DNA from 4 places in the Mesorhizobium sp. LNHC229A00 genome. Region 4 is predicted to be linked to each of the others. Evidence: predicted binding sites of a transcription regulator. Region 4 holds the regulator's gene; each other region holds the start of a gene.
The links. The regulator PhoB, encoded in region 4, activates phosphate uptake and scavenging genes when phosphate is short. The targets are predictions, from matches to a motif close to TGTCATNNANCTGTCAT.
Positions count from the first base shown of each region.

Region 1 (4,819 bases), on a different contig from region 4:
GATGAAGGCCTACGCGCGGCGCTTGACCGTATTCGGCGAATGGTGCGCCGGGCAAGGCATGCCGCTGTCCTATCACCATCACATGGCGGCTGTGGTCGAGACCGAGCCGGAGCTCGATGCCTTCATTCGCCATTCGGGCGAAGGCATCCCACTGCTGCTCGATGCCGGACACCTCGCCTTTGCCGGCGGCGACGTGCTGCGCGCCATCGACAACCACCACAAGCGCATCAGCCACGTCCATGTGAAGGATGTGCGCATGGGCGTGATCGAGAAGCTCGACCGCACCAGGCAATCTTTCCTCGATGCGGTGGCGCTCGGCGCCTTCACCGTGCCGGGCGACGGATCGCTCGATTTCGGCGCCATCGTGCAGCGCTTCGCCGACCATGGCTATGAAGGCTGGTTCGTGGTCGAGGCTGAACAGGACCCGAAGAAGAACCCGCCGTTGAAGATGGCGCAGGTTGGCCACAGGGAGCTGATGCGGGTGATGACATCAGCCGGCTACACGGTGGAGACGCAAGGTTTTCCGAATGCCTGAAGACTGGATTCGCCGTGAGGCGCGGTCTATCTGAGGACGGATTGCTGAATTCGGATGGCGCGATGAAAGATTATGAACACCCGTTCTTCCGCCCGCTGTGGCGGCGCATCGCCGTCGTGGCCGTCTGCCTGATCTGGTCGGTGATCGAGTTCGCGTCCGGCACGCCGTTCTGGGGCGTCATCGCGCTCGGTTTTGCCGGCTACGCCATCTGGCAGTTTTTCTATCTCTACAAGCCGGTGGACGAGAGCAAGGCCGCAAGCGAGACCGAACCGAAGGAGTAACCCGATGTCGAAACTGCTCGTCAAAGCCGACAAGGGCCATGGCCGCGTCGCCCATGTGACGCCGAAAAGCGCCGGCTGGACCTATGTCGGTTTCGACCTGCATCGGCTGAAGCCGGGCGAAAACGCGTCGGGAAAGACGGAAGACCGCGAAGTCTGCCTAGTGTTCGTGACCGGCAAGGGTACCGTGAAAGCCGGCGGCAAGGATCTCGGCCTGCTCGGCGAGCGCATGTCGCCCTTCGATGGCAAGCCGTGGTCGGTCTATGTGCCGCAGGGATCGGACTGGTCGGTGACGGCCGATACCGAGCTGGAACTTGGCGTCTGCTCGGCGCCCGGTCTTGGCGGCGGCCTGCCGGTCCGGGTGATCGGACCGGGCGATCTCGGCCAGGAGGTGCGCGGCAAGGGCACCAACACGCGCTACGTCACCAACATCCTGCCGGAAGGCCAGCCGGCCGACTCGTTGCTGGTCGTCGAGGTCATCACGCCCGGCGGTCACACGTCGAGCTACCCGCCGCACAAGCACGACCAGGACAACCTGCCTGCCGAGTCCTATCTCGAGGAAACCTACTACCATCGCCTCAACCCGCCCCAGGGCTTTGCCTTCCAGCGCGTCTACACCGATGCCGACAAAAGCGGACATCGCGCGCTGGACGAAGCCATGGCGATCGAGGATGGCGATGTGGTGCTGGTGCCCAAGGGCTATCACCCCTGTGCCGCCTGCCACGGCTATGACCTCTATTACCTCAACGTGATGGCCGGACCGAAGCGGACGTGGAAATTCCACAATGCTCCCGAGCACGAATGGTTGATGAAGGCCTGACCGTGTCGCCGTCCGGCCGAATTTATTGGTCCAGCTTGGAAAAATCGTCGGCTAAGGACCCGAAGTGTCGATTTGCCTTCTAAAACCCGTCAAAGCTTCGTCAATCCGTCATGGAAATCACCTATGGCAACAGTTCTGACGAGGACTTCCCATGCGTTATGCCATTTATTTCACCCCCCGGCAGGACGAGCCGCTGGCGCGCATCGCCGCGAATTGGCTGGGCCGCGATCCGTTCGGCGCCGCGACAAGGCCGGTTGAGGCCGTTGCCGATCTGTCGGCGGCGGAAGTGGCCTTCCACACCGCTTCGGCGCGCCGCTATGGCTTTCACGCGACGCTGAAGGCGCCCTTCCACCTGGCTGCGACGGAGACCGAAACCTCGCTCCGGGCGGCGCTGGATCATTTTGCCGAGGTTACGCCTGTCGTCACGATCCCGCGCCTGGTCGTCAGCCAGATCGACACCTTCTTCGCGCTGGTGCCGGATGGTCCGCTGCCGCCGCTCAACCGCTTCGCCGACAATGTGGTACGCGATTTCGATCGGTTTCGCGCGCCGCTGTCCGAGGCCGAGATCGAGCGGCGCAGCCCGGATTCGCTGAAGCCGGTCGAGTTTCGCAATCTCTGCCAATGGGGCTATCCCTATGTCTTCGAGACCTTCCGCTTCCACATGACCCTGTCGGGGCGGGCCGGCCCACGGGAAAGCCCTCGCCTGCGCGCCGCCATCGACAGCCTTTTCGCCGATGTGTTGCGCCAGCCCGTGCTCGTGGACGCGCTGACATTGTTTATCGAACCCGAGCCCGGTGCGCCGTTCATGGTGCTTTCCCAGCACGCGCTCGGACGCCGCCCGGCCCGAAAAATCGCCTGAACGAAACCCGACTGCAAGACCAAGGACTACCCGCAATGACCGCCGAAACTGTTCTTTCCAACGCCCGCATCGTTCTTGCCGACGAGATCGTCGAAGGCTCACTGGTGCTGCGCGATGGCTTGATCGCGGGCATCGATGCCGGTTCGGCCCGGACCGGCGAGGACATGGGCGGCGACTTCATCATTCCAGGGCTGGTCGAACTCCACACCGACCATCTCGAGGGCCATTATGCGCCGCGGCCGAAAGTGCGCTGGAACCCGATCGCCGCGGTGCTCGCCCATGACGCGCAGGTGGCGACCGCCGGCATCACGACCGTGCTCGATGCCTTGCGCGTCGGCATGGACGAGGACGCCGACCTGACATTGGACGACATACGCAAGCTGGCCGATGCGATCGAGGACAGCGTCGCGCAGGATCGTTTGCGGGCCGATCACTTCCTGCACCTTCGCTGCGAGGTTTCAGCGCCGGATTGCCTCAACGCATTCGCCAATTTCGACGGTGACGAACGAGTCAAGCTGGCGTCGCTGATGGACCACGCACCGGGCCAGCGCCAGTTCGTCAATCTTGAAACCTATGCCTACTACTACCAGCGCAAGCTGAAACTCTCGGATCGCGATTTCCAGAAATTCTGCGAGAAGCGGATGGACGAATCGTCACGCAACTCCGGGCCGAACCGCGTCTTCATCGCCGCCGCCTGCCGGGAGCGCGGCATCGTGCTCGCCAGCCACGACGATGCGACGTCGGCTCATGTCGAGGAGGCCATCGAGCAGGGTGTGCGGGTCGCCGAGTTCCCGACCACCGAGGAAGCGGCGCGTGCCTCGAAGGCCGCCGGGCTTGGGGTGCTGATGGGGGCGCCCAATGTCATGCGCGGCGCCTCGCATTCGGGCAATGTCTCGGCACGCACCTTGGCCAGTGACGGCCTGCTCGACATCCTGTCGTCCGACTACATTCCCTTCAGCCTGATCCAGTCGGCCTTCTTCCTCGGCGACATGGTCGAAGGTATTTCGCTGCCGCGGGCCGTCGCCATGGTTTCGAAGAACCCGGCGCGGGCCGTCGGCCTCGACGACCGCGGCGTCATCGAGCAGGGCCGTCGCGCCGATCTGGTGCGCGTGCGCGTCGACGATCATGTTCCGGTCGTACGCACCGTCTGGCGGCAGGGATGCCGGGTGGCATGATGGTGTCGGCCTCGATCGAGCGCGAACTGTCCGCCGAAACCTTCCCGATCCGCCACGGCGTCTTCGTCGCTGTCGTGGGCCCCAGCGGCGCCGGCAAGGACACGGTCATAGGCTATGCCAAGGCGCTCTTTGCCGACGAGACGCAGCTGGAGTTCGTGCGCCGCGTCATCACCAGGCCGAGCGATACGGCGAGCGAGGACCACGATACGCTGGCCGACGCCGCCTTCGCGGAGGCCGAGGCTGACGGCGCCTTCGCCATCTCCTGGGAAGCGCATGGCCTGCGCTATGGCCTGCCTGCCGATGTCGACTGGTCTGTCACCAATGGACATGTCGCCGTGGCCAACGTGTCGCGCGCGATCATCCCCGCCTTGCGCGAGCGCTATGCCAATCTGGCCGTCGTCGAGATCACCGCTTCGCCCGAGGTGCTGGCGGAGCGGCTGGCGATGCGCGGCCGCGAGTCGCGCGGCGAGGTGCTGGCGCGGCTGGCGCGCAGCGCCAATATGAGCTTGTCCGGCCCTGGCGTCACGTCGATCGACAACAGCGGTCCGCGCGAAGTGGCCGGCGAACGTTTCGCGGAAGTGCTGCGCAAGGCCATGGCCTTTTCCGACATGTCGGGCCTGATCTGATCTGCCTTGTTTCACCCGCCTGCTTGCGCTGCCGCTGGAAACGCTCCGGGCTGCTGGCCGCGTGGGGTGATTCTGGATTACGATCCGCGAACTCGAAATGAGGTCGAGCCAGACAGGAAACTCCATGCAGACACTGACACCCGTCCTCTCGATAATCACGGCGGCATTTCTCGCCTCCCTGGTCGAGGTCGTCGAAGCTTTCACCATCGTACTGGCGGTGGGGGTGACACGCAGCTGGCGCCCGGCATTGACCGGCGCCGCGCTGGCGCTGGCTGTGCTGGCGGCCCTGGTGCTGGCCTTCGGTCCGCTGCTGGCGCTGGTCCCGATCACCACGCTGCAGTTCGTCGTCGGGGTGCTGCTCATCCTGTTCGGCATGCGCTGGCTGCGAAAAGCCATCCTGCGCAGCGTCGGCGTCATTGCCCTGCATGACGAGGAGGCGGCCTTCGCCAAGGAAACCGTGGCCCTGCACCAGCAGGCCGCCGATCGGCGCGCCGATTACCTCGCCGGGCTGGCCTCGTTCAAGGCG
Region 1 covers NZ_AYWQ01000006.1:288,444-293,262, forward strand. The annotation lists gene iolE (myo-inosose-2 dehydratase) at 1-535, shown strand, start outside; gene X742_RS155985 (DUF3329 domain-containing protein) at 598-816, shown strand; gene iolB (5-deoxy-glucuronate isomerase) at 821-1,633, shown strand; gene X742_RS155975 (DUF1045 domain-containing protein) at 1,785-2,492, shown strand; gene X742_RS155970 (alpha-D-ribose 1-methylphosphonate 5-triphosphate diphosphatase) at 2,528-3,667, shown strand; gene phnN (phosphonate metabolism protein/1,5-bisphosphokinase (PRPP-forming) PhnN) at 3,664-4,293, shown strand; gene X742_RS155960 (COG4280 domain-containing protein) at 4,418-4,819, shown strand, end outside.
Region 1: the regulator PhoB is predicted to act here: its motif matches at 1,729-1,745, upstream of X742_RS155975 (DUF1045 domain-containing protein).

Region 2 (4,819 bases), on a different contig from region 4:
TTCGAAATATTCGGGGATGTAGAAATCGCCCCAGACGTGGACGCGGCCAAGCGGGAAGTTGAATTCCTGGGTGCCGGTGTCGTGCGGCGAGGCGATATCGAACAGAGCCCGCCAGACGTCGTTCCAGTCCTTGGGGACCAGCCAGCTCAGGAAATCCAGAATATGCGGCAGCCGGTCGAAGAAGTGCCCGGCGTTGGCTTCGTCGGCGAACCACATGCTGGCGAACATGGCGGCGAGCAGCAGGCCGACGCCGAGCACGGTATAGAACCGGCGCAGCGACGTCTGGCGTCGCCAGGCAGCGGCCATCTGGTGGGTGTCGCCGGAGGGGGCTGTCACGGAAAGGGTCATGATGGGAGATGCAAAAAGGGCGGTACTTCAGGTACCGCCCTTTTGCAATTTCGCCGTTAGCCGCCGATAGCTGCCTTACGGGCTTCGACGATGACGCTGTAGAAGTCCGGCTTCACCGGAACATAGCCGGTAAAATCGCCACCCTCGACGCCTTCGAAGCAAGCCTTGTCCTTCTTGGGCAGATCGGTGAAGAAGGTGGTCAGCTTGGCGGTCATGTCGTCGCCGATCGCGGTGCGCACGACAAGCGGGCCGTTCGGGATCAGGCCCGAGCGCCAGACTTCGACGAAGTCGTTGGGGTCGACGGCGCCCTTGGCGACTTCCTTGTGGAATGTGCCGGAGGTGTAGCCGTTCTTGAAGTCGCCGATGCCCGAGGAATCGTCGACCGCGACGTCGACCTTGCCGTCACGCACGGCCAGGACGTTGTTTTCGTGGCCGCCATTGAACTGGGTCGAAGCGAAGAAGGTTTCATTCGAGGCACCGGTGTCCTTCGGAATCTGGGTCAGCGGGATCAGATAGCCGGAGGTCGAATCCGGATCGGCATAGCCGAGCCTCTTGCCCTTGGCCGACTTGATGTCGGTGATCCCCGACGTCTTCAGCGCCAGCCCGATCGAATAGTAGCCGGTGGAGCCGTCGGTCTGCTTGGTGGTGAGGATCGGGGTAACCGCCTTCGGATCCTTGAGATAGACGCTGGCGTAGCCGGAAGCGCCGAGTTCGGCGAAGTCGAGCGTCCCGCCGAGCAGGCCCTGGATGACGCCGTCATAGTCGGCGGCGGGGAACAGCGAGACCTTCTCGAAGCCAAACTCTGCCTTCAGGTGATCGGCCAGGCACTGGTAGTTGCGCAGCCGGTCGGTTTCGTTTTCACCGCCGAGAATGCCGACGCGAAATTCTTTCATGTCGGCGGCATGGGCCATGCTGGTGGCCATGGCGAGCACCGAAACGGCGCTGAAAACCATCTTCCTGAACATCTGTTATCTCTCCTGTAGGTTCCGGCCCCGCGCCGGCAGCGTTCTTGATCTTGACAAGTGCCCTTGACGCGGGCGGACGATCCAGGCTGCTCACTTTTGGCCCGTAATGGGCTCAGTATCCCGGGAATGCGGGTTCGAGCGGTCCGGCGGATGCGGCGATCTTCTGCTTGAAGGCAACACTGGTGGAGGTGATGACCTCCGATATCTCGCCGCCATTGCTGTCGGCGCCATAGACAAGACGCACGGCTTGGCGGTCGAGCTCTTCGGGCGGGCCGTCGAAGACGACCTTGCCGGCGGCCATGCCAATGATGCGGTTGCAATAGGTGCGGGCGGTATCGAGCGTATGCAGATTGGTGACAACGGTGATGCCTTCGCGCAGGTTGATGTCCTGCAGCGAATCCATCACCACCTTGGCGTTGAGCGGGTCGAGCGAGGCGATCGGCTCGTCGGCGAGGATCACCCTGGGCTGCTGCATCATGGCGCGGGCGATTGCGACGCGCTGCTGCTGGCCGCCCGACAGCGTACCGGCGGGCTGAAGTGCGGTGCGGGCGATGTCGAGCCGCTCGAGCGCGGCGACCGCCTCGGCGCACTCGGCGCGCGAAAACATGCCTAGAAGATTGGACAGGGTCGAACGGTGGTTCAGTTTGCCGAGCAGCACGTTGGTCAGCACGTCGAGGCGCGGCACCAGGTTGAACTGCTGGAAGATCATGGCGCAGTCGCGCTGCCAGCGCCGCAGCGGCGAGCCGCGCAGCTGGGAGACCTCGGCGCCGTCAAAAAAAATCGACCCCTGGCTGGGGTCGACAAGACGGTTGATCATGCGAAGAAGAGTTGACTTGCCGGCGCCCGAACGACCGATGACGCCGACCATCTGCCCCTGCGGGATCGAGATGCTGACGTCGCTGACGGCAGTGTTCTTGCCAAATCGTCGGCTGACGCCGCGGATTTCGAGTGTGGCAGAGCTTGCTGACATGGGCTGGTTCCAGTCCGGTCCATATTGATCGTCAGGCACTCGCCTAACGCAGCCACATGAACCTGCCGTGTCGCGATGATGTCAGTTTTGTTACGCTCCACAGGGGCGACGGCTGAAGCGCGTCGCGCTTCAGGTCTTTTGTTTTTATGCATGTCGTTCTCCCGACACCGAGGTCACTTTCGGCGACATGCATTGGCGCCTGGCGGGCGATCAGCCGAGCACCAGCAATTCCTCGAAATGCTTCATGTCGCGGAATGCGCAGAAGGCGGGAGCCTTGATCTCGATCACCGGCGCCTGGCGCGCGAAAAGCGCCAGGCAATCGTCAACCCGCGCCTGCCACGCGGCGGCTCCATCGTCATCAAGGCGCTGGATCTGATAGGCGAAGGTGATGTGGAAGACGTAGGTGTCGTGATCGGGATGGCGGTAGCCGAACGGCACCGCGAGCGCATCGCGCCATTGACGCATGATGCGCACATCCTCGTCCGTCGCGCCGGCGACGGTGAGGCCGGTCGGCACGATCTCGACCACCTTGATGTTGAATGGGCCGAAGCCCTCGAACCCTTTCAAGCGCCCCAGATAGAGGCGGGTCATGGCGTCGATGCTGGTGTCGAGCGGCACGTCCTGCGGCCAGTAAGGCAAGCGGCGGCGATATTCGATGATGCCCTGGAACAGCGTCATGTGCAGGCTGGAGACCGGCGTGAAGGCGAGGCGGTCGGCATCAGGCATCGCCAGCATCTTCTCGCGGACGGCCAACACCACCGCTTCCGAATGCGAGCCGCCGACTAGATGGCTGACGACGGTGTTGCCCGGCTCGAGGAGGAAGTTGCCTGAGGAATCGTAGCGCGTGCCAAGATGCGCCGGCGACGCCGGGTTGGAGCCGGCGAAGAATCCGGCGAGCGAGGGTTTGATGGTGTCGAGCATGGCGATCTCCTTGAAGGAGATCGCGTCCTGTCCGAGTCCTGTGTCAAGGATATGAACAAGCCGGCGATCTGGCGAAGATGTGAGGGCTATGCCCCTTTGCCCGATGCACTTTCCTCGTATTTCTCCAAAAATGCTTCGGCCGTCAGCTCCCGAAAATCGTCGAGCGCGGCGCGCAGCCTTGCGTGATCCCAGTCCCACCAGGCAAGCGCCTGGTAGCGCGCGGCGGTGCGGCGGTCGAAGCGCTCGCGGATCGGTTTTGCCGGTACCCCGGCGACGATGGTGTAGGGCGCGACGTCTTTCGAGACGACCGCTCCGGCGCCAACGGCGGCGCCGTCACCGATGGTGACGCCGGGCAGGACGGTCGAGCCGTGGCCGAGCCAGGTGTCGTGGCCGATGGTGACGCGCTTGGCGCGGCGCTCAGCGAAGAATTCACTCTCATGCTCGGCGTCGTCCCAATAGTCGGAGGCGCGATAGGTGAAGTGGTGGAGCGTCGGCCGCCAGGTCGGGTGGTTGGTGGCGTTGAGGCGCACGCTGGCGGCGATGTTGGCAAACTTGCCGATCGTCGCGCACCAGACCGCGCAGTCCTGCATCATGTAGGAATAGTCGCCGAGCTCGCTTTCCGAAACCCGGCTGCGGTCGGCGATCTCGGTCCAGCGGCCGAGTGTCGAGTTGTGCACCTCCGCCGTCGGGTGAACCAGCGGCGTCTCCGATAGCTTCCTGGTCATGCGGCGAGTTTTCCCGGAGCGAAGGCGGTGACGTCGATGATGCGGTCGGCCACCGCCTCGCGCACATCGTGATCGTGGAAGATGCCGAGCAGGGCAACGTCAGCCGCCTTCTTGGCGGCGATGAGTTCGATCACCACGTCGCGGTTCGTCGCGTCGAGCGATGCGGTCGGCTCGTCGAGCAGCAGGATGGGGTGCTCGGTGATGAAGCCGCGCGCGATGTTGACACGCTGCTGCTCGCCGCCCGAGAAGGTTGCCGGCGGCAGCATCCAGAGTTTTTCCGGGAGGTTGAGCTGGGCCAGCAACGCGCGTGCCTTGGCTCGGGCCGCCTCGCGCTCCTCGCCGCGTTCAACCAGTGGCTCGGCGACGACGTCGAGAGCCGAGACGCGCGGCACGGTGCGCAGGAACTGGCTGACATAGCCGATCGTCTGCCGGCGTACGGAAAGCACGGTGCGCGGGCTGGCATGGGCGAGGTCGATCAGTCCGTCCTCGTGCCTGACGATGATCTGGCCTTCGTCGACGGCGTAGTTGCCGTAGAGCATCTTCAGGATCGAGCTCTTGCCGGCGCCGGACGGGCCGCCGAGCACGGTGCATTCACCGGCCTTGATCGAGAACGAAACGCCGGTGACGACGGGCAGTTTGATGCCGTCGCGCAGATGCATGGTAAAGCTTTTGGCAACGTCGGAGACAACGAGTGGGGTCGGCATCAGAAGGTTCTCCAATCGTCGATGGTCGGCCGGACACGCGCCATCATCACACCTGCAAAATCGAGGAAACGAGCAATTGCGTGTAGGGCGCGCGCGGGTCGTCGAGGACGCGGTCGGTGAGGCCGCTTTCGACGACGCGGCCGTCCTTCATCACCATCATGCGCTGTGACAGAAGCCGCGCCACGG
Region 2 covers NZ_AYWQ01000002.1:648,680-653,498, reverse strand. The annotation lists gene phnE (phosphonate ABC transporter, permease protein PhnE) at 1-348, opposite strand, end outside; gene phnD (phosphonate ABC transporter substrate-binding protein) at 405-1,313, opposite strand; gene phnC (phosphonate ABC transporter ATP-binding protein) at 1,426-2,283, opposite strand; gene X742_RS163390 (DUF1868 domain-containing protein) at 2,494-3,204, opposite strand; gene X742_RS163395 (DapH/DapD/GlmU-related protein) at 3,291-3,929, opposite strand; gene phnL (phosphonate C-P lyase system protein PhnL) at 3,926-4,633, opposite strand; gene phnK (phosphonate C-P lyase system protein PhnK) at 4,680-4,819, opposite strand, start outside.
Region 2: the regulator PhoB is predicted to act here: its motif matches at 2,362-2,378, upstream of phnC (phosphonate ABC transporter ATP-binding protein).

Region 3 (4,819 bases), on a different contig from region 4:
CTTCGTACTCGGCGCGGATGCGGCGCACGAGGTCGAGTTCGGCCTGGAAGTCGACATAGTGCGGCAGCTTCAGATGCTCGACGAAGCCGGTCGCCTGGACATTGTCGGAATGCGAGATGACGAATTCCTCGTCCTGGGCGGCGGCGACGATGTCCTCGCCGAGTTCTGAGGCACGCAGCGCCCGGTCGCAGAGCGCCATGGCCATCGCCTTGCGCTCGCTCTGGCCGAAGACGAGGCCGTAGCCGCGGGTGAATTGCGGCGGCGCCTTGGCCGAGCCCTTGAACTGGTTGACCATCTGGCATTCGGTGACGCGCACCGTGCCGAGCGGCACGGCGAAGGGCAGTTCGGGAACGTCGAGTTCCAGCTCGACCTCGCCGATGCGGATTTCGCCGACAAAGGGATGATTGCGGGCATAGCCGCGCTGGGTGGAATAGCCGAGCGCCAGCAGAAAACCCTCGTCGCCGCGCGACAGCGCCTGCAGGCGGATGTCACGCGCCATCGGGAATTCCAGCGGCTCGCGCGTGATGTCGCCGGGCACATGATCGCCAGGCATCTGGCCATCCGGTTCGATCAGGCCTTCACGGGCGAGGATCGCCGAGACGCGCGGCATCGCCTGCGCTTCCGTCTCGCGCCGCAAGGGCTCGGCGACATCGGCACCGGCGGCGAGCTCGGGGTCGAGCAGGCGGTGCGTGTAGTCGAAGGTCGGACCAAGCAACTGGCCACCGGGCAGGTCCTTGTAGGTCGCCGACACACGCCGCTCGACCAGCATGGTGCCGGTGTCGATCGGTCTGGAATAGCCGAAGCGCGGCAGCGTGGTGCGGTAGGCGCGCACCAGGAAAATCGCCTCGATCATGTCGCCGCGCGCCTGAACGATGGCCAGCGCGGCCAATTCCCTGTCATAGAGTGAGCCTTCGCTCATCACCCTGTCGACGCCGAGCGCCAGCTGTTCGACGATCTGGTCGAGGCGAAGTGCGGGCACCGAGCGGTCGCCGCGCCGGCGGTCGGCAAGCAGGCTGTGGGCGTTGGCAATGGCGGCTTCGCCACCTTTTACGGCGACATACATCTTACGCCTCCATCGTCTTGATACGCGTCGTGCGCGGCAGGCAGGCTATGCCGTCAGATGTGGCGAGGACGATGTCGACGCCGCGCGGAAAGCGCCTGATATTCTGCTTCCACTGCTCGACGAAATGGCGCGGCATCCGTGCCGGCGCGATCGTGGCGCTGGTTTCGATACCCGGGCCTTCCAGCAACAGCGGGGTCCCTGAAGTGAGATCGCCGACCTGCAGGATCAGCGTCGTCGATCGGTCGGGATAATCCTGCGTGCCCTGCGAAAAACCGTCGAGCGCCATCATCTCGGCCGGCGTGGCAACAAACGCGAAATGCGCGTCGGGCGGCGTGTTGGCCAGCGGCGCGCCCGTATGGAAACCAAGCCAGGACCCGATCGCGGCGGAGGCATGGAGGGCAGGGTCGAGCCAGAGCGGCGTGTCGTTGTCGCATAGCGCCAGTGCCACGGCGCCCGATGTCGCCGAGAGCGGAGCCGGTGGGCGGGCCAGGGCCGGCAAGGGCTGGAAGCTGCCCGGCCGCGCCATGGCATCCATGACGGCCCGAAACACGGTCTGAGCGTTGAAGACCGGATCGGCGAAACCGCCCTCGATCGATTGCGCAGCGATATCCATCAATCTTCTCCGCGAACCATGGTGAAGAAATCCACCTTCGTTGCCGCCGTCTCGGCGCGGCGTTTTTCGTGGGCAGCGGTGAGAGCCGAGCGTAAAGGCGTAATGAGCCTGGTCTCGACCTCGGTGCGGCGGGCAGGGTCCTGCCAGAGCGCGTCGGCTATTGCTCCCAGCTTCGCCTTCTGCTTGTCGCGGCCAAGCGCGTAGCAATGGCCGACCTGCCCGGATGGCAGCCGGACAGTGGCACGCGTGACGGTCGCCTCGCCGAAATTGAAGGGCGCGCCGCCGCCGCCGATGCGGCCACGCAGCGTGACCAGGCCCGTCTCGGGACCGCGCAGAAGTTCGGCTTGCGAAGGCAGGCCGGACTCGTTCCAGAGCCGGACGATGTCTTCGCCGCTCGATTGCGCCAACGTCGCCATGGCGGCCTTGCGCTCGGCCTGGTCGCGGGCTTCCTGTCCTCGCATCGCCAATTTCCTCTTCATTATATTTGTCTATTGATATAGACAACTATACAAATTATACCTAATACCTAGCGCGAGTCCATGACGGGTGGATGACATCTGACGGAAAGCGGGGGCAATCCATGAGCGAACGACAGCAAGCCGACAGCATCGAGCGACGCAGCGGCGTCTCACTGTGGCGCCAGATCGCCGACAGGATCCTGCAATCGATCGCTGCCGGCGATTTCGCCGAAAATGCCGCGCTGCCGCCGGAGGTGGCACTGGCCGAACACTATGGCGTCAACCGTCACACGGTGCGCAGCGCCATATCGGCGCTTGTGCAGGAAGCGGTGCTGCGGGCCGAGCAGGGACGCGGCACCTTCGTCCTGTCGCGCAAGCGGCTGTCATATCCGATTGGCGCGCGGACACGCTTTTCAACTGGCCTGCAGGGGCAGACGTCGGAACGGCACATCGTGCTGCTCGCTTCGTCGGTCGAGCCCGCCAGCCAGCGCGTGGCCGAAGGCCTTGGCCTTGCCAGGGGCGCCGAGGTGATCCGGTTGGAGACACGCGGCGAGGCTGACGGACGGCCGGTGTCGCGCGCCGCCGGATGGTTCGATGCCAGACGCTTTGTCGGGATCGACAAGGCGATGGCGCAAACCGGTTCTATCACCGCCTCGCTCGCACGTTTCGGTATCGACGATTATCTCAGGCAATCGACCGTGCTCTCGGCGCGCCATGCCGACGCCGCCGATCTCGCCGATCTCGACCTGCAGCCGGGCGCCATCGTCCTGGTCACGGTGGCGGTCAACGTCACGCCCGACGGCCAGCCAATCCAGTTTTCGGAGTCGCGTTTTCCGGCCGAGCGAGTGGAGTTGAAGCTGTCGGCGCTGTGACGCCTGGCTATCCGATCTCGATCACGGCCTTGATCAGGCCCGACTTTTCGTGGGCCCAGCGTGCGAGATCGCCTGGCGTATCGGCCAGCGTGGTGCGGTGGGTGACAAGCTTGGACAACGGCACGGCACCATTGCGGATCGAGGCCGCGACATGGTCGAAGTCGGCGCGCAACGCATTGCGGCTGCCGATCAATGTCATTTCTCGCTTGTGGAACTCGGGATCGGAAAAGGCAATGTCGTCCTTGACGACGCTGACCAGTACCAGCGCTCCGCCATGCGCGACGTGGGCGAAGGCCGATTGCACCGATCGCGTGTTGCCGGTGGCGTCGAAGACCACGTCGAAGCCTTCGCTGCCGGTCGCATCACGCACCAGATCGGACACGGGTGCTTGCGAGCCGTCGAGAATCGAAAAGCCGAGTTCACTCACCGCGAAGACCAGTCTTTCGGTGCTCATATCGAGAAGTGTCACATCCAACCCGGCAATGCGGGCGAAGATGGCGGTGCCGAGCCCGATCGGCCCGGCTCCGATGACCAGAGTGCGGGCGCCAGGCTCGGCCCGGGCGCGCCGGACGGCATGCGCCCCGATGGCCAGGAATTCGACGGCGGCGGCGTCGGCGAGCGACAGGCCGTTGGTGGGATAGAGATTCTCAGCCGGCACCAGGATCTGTTCGCACATGGCGCCGTCGCGGTGCACGCCGAGCACTTCGATCCTGACACAGCAATTGGGCTTGCCATGCCGGCAGGCGATGCATTTGCCGCAGGAAAGATAGGGGTTGACGATCACCGGTTCGCCAAGGGCGAGGTCGACGCCTTCGCCCCGCTCGATCACGGTGCCGGAGACTTCATGGCCCATGACGCGGGGATAGGCGAGGAAAGGGTGCTTACCCTCGAAGATATGGTAGTCGGTGCCGCAGATGCCGACATGACTGACCGCCACCAGAGCCCAGCCGGGAGGCGGGGCGCCGGGAGCCGGGTGGTCTTCGACAACAAGGTCGCCGGGCGAGCGGCAGACGACGGCTTTCATGCTTTGATCCAGTCTGTTCAAGAAATCGCCGGCCCGCGCCAGGCCGGCGATCGATTGGAATGCGTCATTTGCCGCGGCGGCGCAGTCCGTCGAAGTAGACGATGATGATGATCAGCGCGCCGGTGATGATGCGCTGCCAGAACGAGTTGACGTTGAGCAGGTTGGCGCCGTTGTTGATGGTGGCCAGGATGAAGGCGCCAAGCAGCGGCCCGTGCACGGAGCCGACCGCGCCGAACAGCGAGGTGCCGCCGATGACCGAAGAGGCGATCGCCTGCAACTCCCAGCCCTCGGCCTGGGTCGGGTTGCCGATGCCGATGCGGGCGGCGAGCAGCACGCCGACGAAGGCCGCGCACAGGCCGGAAAGCGTATAAGCCATGTAGATGGTGCGCTGGACATTGACGCCGGACAGGCGCGAGGCCTCGGCGTTGGATCCGACCGAAAAGAGATAGCGGCCCCAACGGCTGTGATGCAGGAAGACATAGGCGGGCACACCCACCAGGATCACCATCCAGAACAAATTGGGGATGCCGACAAAGGAATTGCGCGAGAAGGCGGTAAAGCTGTCGCTGTTGATGTTGATCGAGTTGCCGTTGGTCATCAAAAGGCCGATCCCGCGCAGCGAGGTCAGCGTCGCCAGCGTGATGATGAAGGGCGGCAAGCCCATCTTGACGATGCCGAAGCCATGGAAAAGGCCGATGGCGACACCGACGAGCAAGGTGATCAGGATGGCGACCGCGATCGGAACGCCGGCATTGATCAGCAGGGCGACGACGACGGTGGCGAAGCCGA
Region 3 covers NZ_AYWQ01000002.1:642,270-647,088, reverse strand. The annotation lists gene X742_RS163415 (carbon-phosphorus lyase complex subunit PhnI) at 1-1,063, opposite strand, end outside; gene phnH (phosphonate C-P lyase system protein PhnH) at 1,065-1,676, opposite strand; gene phnG (phosphonate C-P lyase system protein PhnG) at 1,676-2,137, opposite strand; gene phnF (phosphonate metabolism transcriptional regulator PhnF) at 2,257-3,006, shown strand; gene X742_RS163435 (zinc-binding alcohol dehydrogenase family protein) at 3,014-4,030, opposite strand; gene X742_RS163440 (ABC transporter permease) at 4,095-4,819, opposite strand, start outside.
Region 3: the regulator PhoB is predicted to act here: its motif matches at 2,216-2,232, upstream of phnF (phosphonate metabolism transcriptional regulator PhnF).

Region 4 (4,819 bases):
CGATGGCCTTCTTCATGGCCGCCTCGTCGGTCTTCCAGCGCTCTTCCTGGAAGTTCGACCACGACACGCCGATCACTTTGTCCTTCCCCTGAGCGACCGACGCGAGCGTCAGCGACATGGCGACACCCGCCAGAATGGCGACTGTGAATCTCTTCATGATATCCTCCCTGCGCCCGCGTGTGGCGCGACCAAACTGGCCCCAAGGCCGGCACGAAGGCCCTATTTTTTCGAGCCTCGAAAAAACACTGGTCCATCGCCGGAACCCTGTCAACATCGATTATGACGGATTTTGAGGTGCCGGAAGCCTTTTTTCGAGCCTCGCAATAAATAAATGACAGCCCCAGCCGCTTCTGCCAGTATTCGACCTGTTGCCGAGGGTGTTCGAGGAGGCGTCAAGAACCGCGGCGACGGGGAGGGAAATCATGTCGGTCGGAATCCGCCACGACGATCTGCGCCGGCGCAATCGAGCAATGGTGATTGGAGCCGTGCGCCGGGGTGGCCAGCCCTCGCGCACCGAGATCGCCGCCACCACCGCCCTCAGCCACTCGACTATATCGGCGATATCAGCCGACCTGATCGGCGAAGGTATCCTGAGCGAAGGCAAGCCGAACGAGGCCGGCTCACTGAAACGCGGCCGGCCGCAGGTTGGCCTTGGCCTCAACCCCGAGGCCGCGGCGGTCATGACCGTGGTGCTGTCGCTGAATTTCCTCTCCGTCGCCGTCATCGACTACGCCGGCCAGGTGATATCGGAGGAGCAGCGCCGGCTGGACACGCTGACCATGTCGCGCGAGGCGCTGATCGGCGAATGCGTGGCCATCGTCCGGCGCCGCCTCGAGGATCCCGACCTCGACGTCGCCAGCATCGCCCGCATCGCGCTGGCGATCCAGGGCATCACCGACACCGAGGCGCGCGCCATGCTGTGGTCGCCGATCACGCCCCAGACGGACATTGCCTTCGCCGATATACTCGAAGCCGAATTCGGCATCCCCGCCACCATGGAGAACGACTGCAACATGATGGCGGTGGCGCTGCGCTGGCGCGACCCCGAGCGCTACCGCGACGACTTCATCGCCATCCTGCTCTCGCACGGCATCGGCATGGGCCTAGTGCTGAAGGGCGAGCTGTTCACAGGCACCCATTCCTCGGGCGGCGAGTTCGGCCACATGATCCATCGCCCGGGCGGCGCGCTCTGCCGCTGCGGGCGGCGCGGCTGCGTCGAGGCCTATGCCGGCAACTATGCCATCTGGCGCAATGCAGGACAGATGGGTGAGGACGCCAAACCGGTCGACGTCAGCGACGCCGACATGCGTGCATTGGCGGCCACGGCGCGCGAAAGAGACGGACCGGAACGCGAGGCCTATCGCAAGGCCGGGGAGGCGCTGGGCTATGGGCTTGGCAGCCTGTTCGCGCTGATCGATCCGGCGCCCGTTGCGATGGTCGGCGTCAGCGCCGCCGCCTTCGATCTGATCGAGCCGGCCTTGCGCGAGGCCATCGCCCAGACCGCCGGCGGCCAGCATTCGACGTCGATTTCCTTCGATACAGAGCCGAACGAATTGCCGCTGATCCGCGAGGGCTGCGCCATGCGCGCGCTCACCTTCGTCGACCAGGAGATCTTCGCGCCGGGCGTGCAGGTGAGATCCGGCAAGAACGTGGCCTGATCTCAATCCTCGCGGATCGCGTAGCCTGCGCCACGGATGGTGCGTATCACATCGGGCATGCGGCCATTGTTTACCGCCTTGCGCAGGCGGCCGACATGCACATCCACGGTGCGCTCGTCGATGTAGATCGTCTCGCCCCAGACATTGTCGAGCAACTGGCTGCGCGAGAATACGCGGCCGGGATGGCGCATCATGAATTCGAGCAGGCGGAACTCGGTCGGTCCGAGCCGGATCTCGCTCTTCTTGCGATAGACCCGGTGCGATTCGCGGTCGAGCACGATGTCGCCGACCTTGAGCACGCTGGACAACACTTCCGGCTTGGCGCGGCGCAGCAGTGCCTTGACCCGGGCCATGAATTCCGGCGTCGAGAACGGCTTGACCAGATAGTCGTCGGCGCCGGTCGAGAGGCCGCGCACGCGGTCGCTCTCCTCGCCGCGCGCCGTCAGCATGATGATCGGCAACCGCTCCGTCTCGGGCCGCATACGCAGGCGCCGACAGAGTTCGATGCCGGAAACCGCCGGCACCATCCAGTCGAGCACCAGGAGGTCGGGCACGTTTTCCTGGAGGCGGATCTCGGCTTCGTCGCCGCGTGTCACCACCTCGACCTGGTAACCCTCGGACTCCAGATTGTAGCGGAGGAGCACGCCCAGCGGCTCCTCGTCCTCCACCACCATGATGCGTGGCGCGATCATCGATTGATCATCCCTGCCGTCAAGCCGCCGGCACCGACATCGCCGTCTCGTCCTGCTTCGGACGGTTGGCGGGCAGTTGCGTGCCGGTCAGCACATAATACGCATTCTCGGCAATGTTGGTCACATGATCGCCGATGCGTTCGAGATTCTTGGCGCAGAACAAAAGATGCGTGCAAGCCGTGATGTTGCGGGGATCCTCCATCATGTAGGTCAGGAGTTCGCGGAAGACCGAAGTGTATTTGACATCGATGCGTTCGTCGTCATTCCTGAGCTTGGCGAGGGCGGCGGCATCGCCGGCCGCATATTCCTCGACCACGCCCTGCACCTGGATCAGCACCAGCTGCGCCATGGAGTCTATGGAATGCGACAGGTCGCGCGGCGTGGCGGTGAGGCCGACGGAGCCGACGCGCTTGGCGATGTTCTTGGCAAGGTCGCCGATGCGTTCGAGATCGCCCGCCATGCGGATCGAGCCGACCACATGACGCAGATCGTCGGCCATCGGCTGGCGCTTGGCGATCAGGGTGATGGCGCGATCATCGAGTTCGCGCTGGCGCGCGTCCATGATGGCGTCGTCGGAGACGACGCGCTGTGCCAGCGCGTTGTCGGAATTCAGCAGCGCCTTGGTGGCGCCGCCGACCATAATGCCGGCGAGATCGCCCATGTCGCTGATCAGCCTGCTGATCTGTCCGAGATCCTCGTCGAAGGCTGCGACTGTGTGTTCGGCCATGATCCTGGTCCTCGTATGCGTGAGATCAGCCGAAGCGGCCGGTGATATAGTCCTGCGTGCGCTTCTCGCGAGGCGACGTGAAGATCTTCTCGGTCTTGTCGAATTCGACCAGCTCGCCCAGATACATGAAAGCCGTCTGCTTCGAGACGCGCGCGGCCTGCTGCATGTTGTGGGTGACGATGACGATTGTGTAGTCGGCCTGCAACTCGTCGATCAATTCCTCGATCTTCGCGGTCGACAATGGGTCGAGCGCCGACGCCGGCTCATCGAGCAGGATGACCTCCGGCTTCACCGCCACCGTGCGGGCGATGCAAAGCCGCTGCTGCTGGCCGCCGGACAGGCTGAGGCCGCTGGCATTGAGCTTGTCCTTGACCTCGTTCCAGAGCGCGGCGCGTTTCAACGCCTGCTCGACACGGCCGTCCATCTCGGCCTTGCCGATCTTCTCATAGAGCCGGACGCCGAAGGCGATGTTCTCATAGATCGACATCGGGAACGGCGTCGGCTTCTGGAACACCATGCCGATCTTGGTGCGCAACAGGTTGAGGTCCTGCGAGCGGTCGAGAACGTTCTGGCCGTCGAGCAGCACCTGACCCTCGGCGGTCTGCTTGGGGTAGAGCTCGTAGATGCGGTTGAAGACGCGCAGCAGCGTCGACTTTCCGCAACCCGACGGTCCGATGAAGGCAGTCACGCTGCGCTCGGGCAGCGACAAGGTGATGTCCTTCAGCGCCTTCGACTGGCCGTAGTAGAAATTGAGGTTCTTGACCTCGATCTTCGCCTTGGCGGCTGCCTCGGCGGCAATCGTCATGTCTGGAGACAACATCTGGCTCATTTGTCCTCTCTGCGTCCGGTCAGGCTGCGCGCAAAGATGCTGAGCGCGAGAACCGTCAATGTGATTATGAGTGCGCCGGTCCAGGCCAGTTGCTGCCATTCTTCGTAGGGGCTGAGAGCGAACTGGAAAATGGTGACCGGCAGGCTGGCCATCGGCGCGTTGAGGTTGCTCGACCAGAACTGGTTGTTCAGTGCCGTGAAAAGAAGTGGCGCGGTCTCGCCGGAGATGCGGGCGATCGACAGCAATATGCCGGTGACGATGCCGGACAGTGCCGCGCGGTAAGCGACCGACTTGATGACCACCCAGCGCGGCGCGCCGATCGCGGTGCCGGCTTCGCGCAAGGCGTTCGGCACCAGGTTGAGCATGTCCTCGGTGGTGCGCACGACCACGGGGATGACCAGGATAGCCAGCGCGACGGCGCCGGCGATGGCCGAGAAATGCCCCATCGGCCGCACCATCAATTCGTAGACGAAAAGGCCGATGATGATCGACGGCGCTGACAGCAGGATGTCGTTGATGAACCGCACCACGGTGGTGAGCTTGGAGAAACGGCCATATTCGGCCATGTAGGTGCCGGCGAGGACACCGATCGGCGTGCCGACGATGACGGCGATGACGGTCATCACCACGCTGCCATAGATGGCGTTGAGCAGGCCGCCCGCATCGCCGGGGGGCGGCGTCATCCGCGTGAAGACGTCAAGGGACAGCCCGGCGGCGCCTTTGTAGACCAGTGCGCCGAGGATCAGTGCCAGCCAGGCAAGCCCGATGCCCGCGGCGACGACGCACAGCGTCATCATCACCGAGTTTCTGGTCTTGCGGCGGCTGTGAAGCGACGAGGCTGTCGACATCGGTCAGGCTCCGGTGCGGGCGTCGATGCGCATCAGCATGTAGCGTGCGATGGCAAGGATGAGGA
Region 4 covers NZ_AYWQ01000015.1:9,748-14,566, reverse strand. The annotation lists gene xylF (D-xylose ABC transporter substrate-binding protein) at 1-157, opposite strand, end outside; gene X742_RS146230 (ROK family protein) at 423-1,658, shown strand; gene phoB (phosphate regulon transcriptional regulator PhoB) at 1,661-2,350, opposite strand; gene phoU (phosphate signaling complex protein PhoU) at 2,370-3,077, opposite strand; gene pstB (phosphate ABC transporter ATP-binding protein PstB) at 3,103-3,906, opposite strand; gene pstA (phosphate ABC transporter permease PstA) at 3,903-4,754, opposite strand; gene pstC (phosphate ABC transporter permease subunit PstC) at 4,758-4,819, opposite strand, start outside.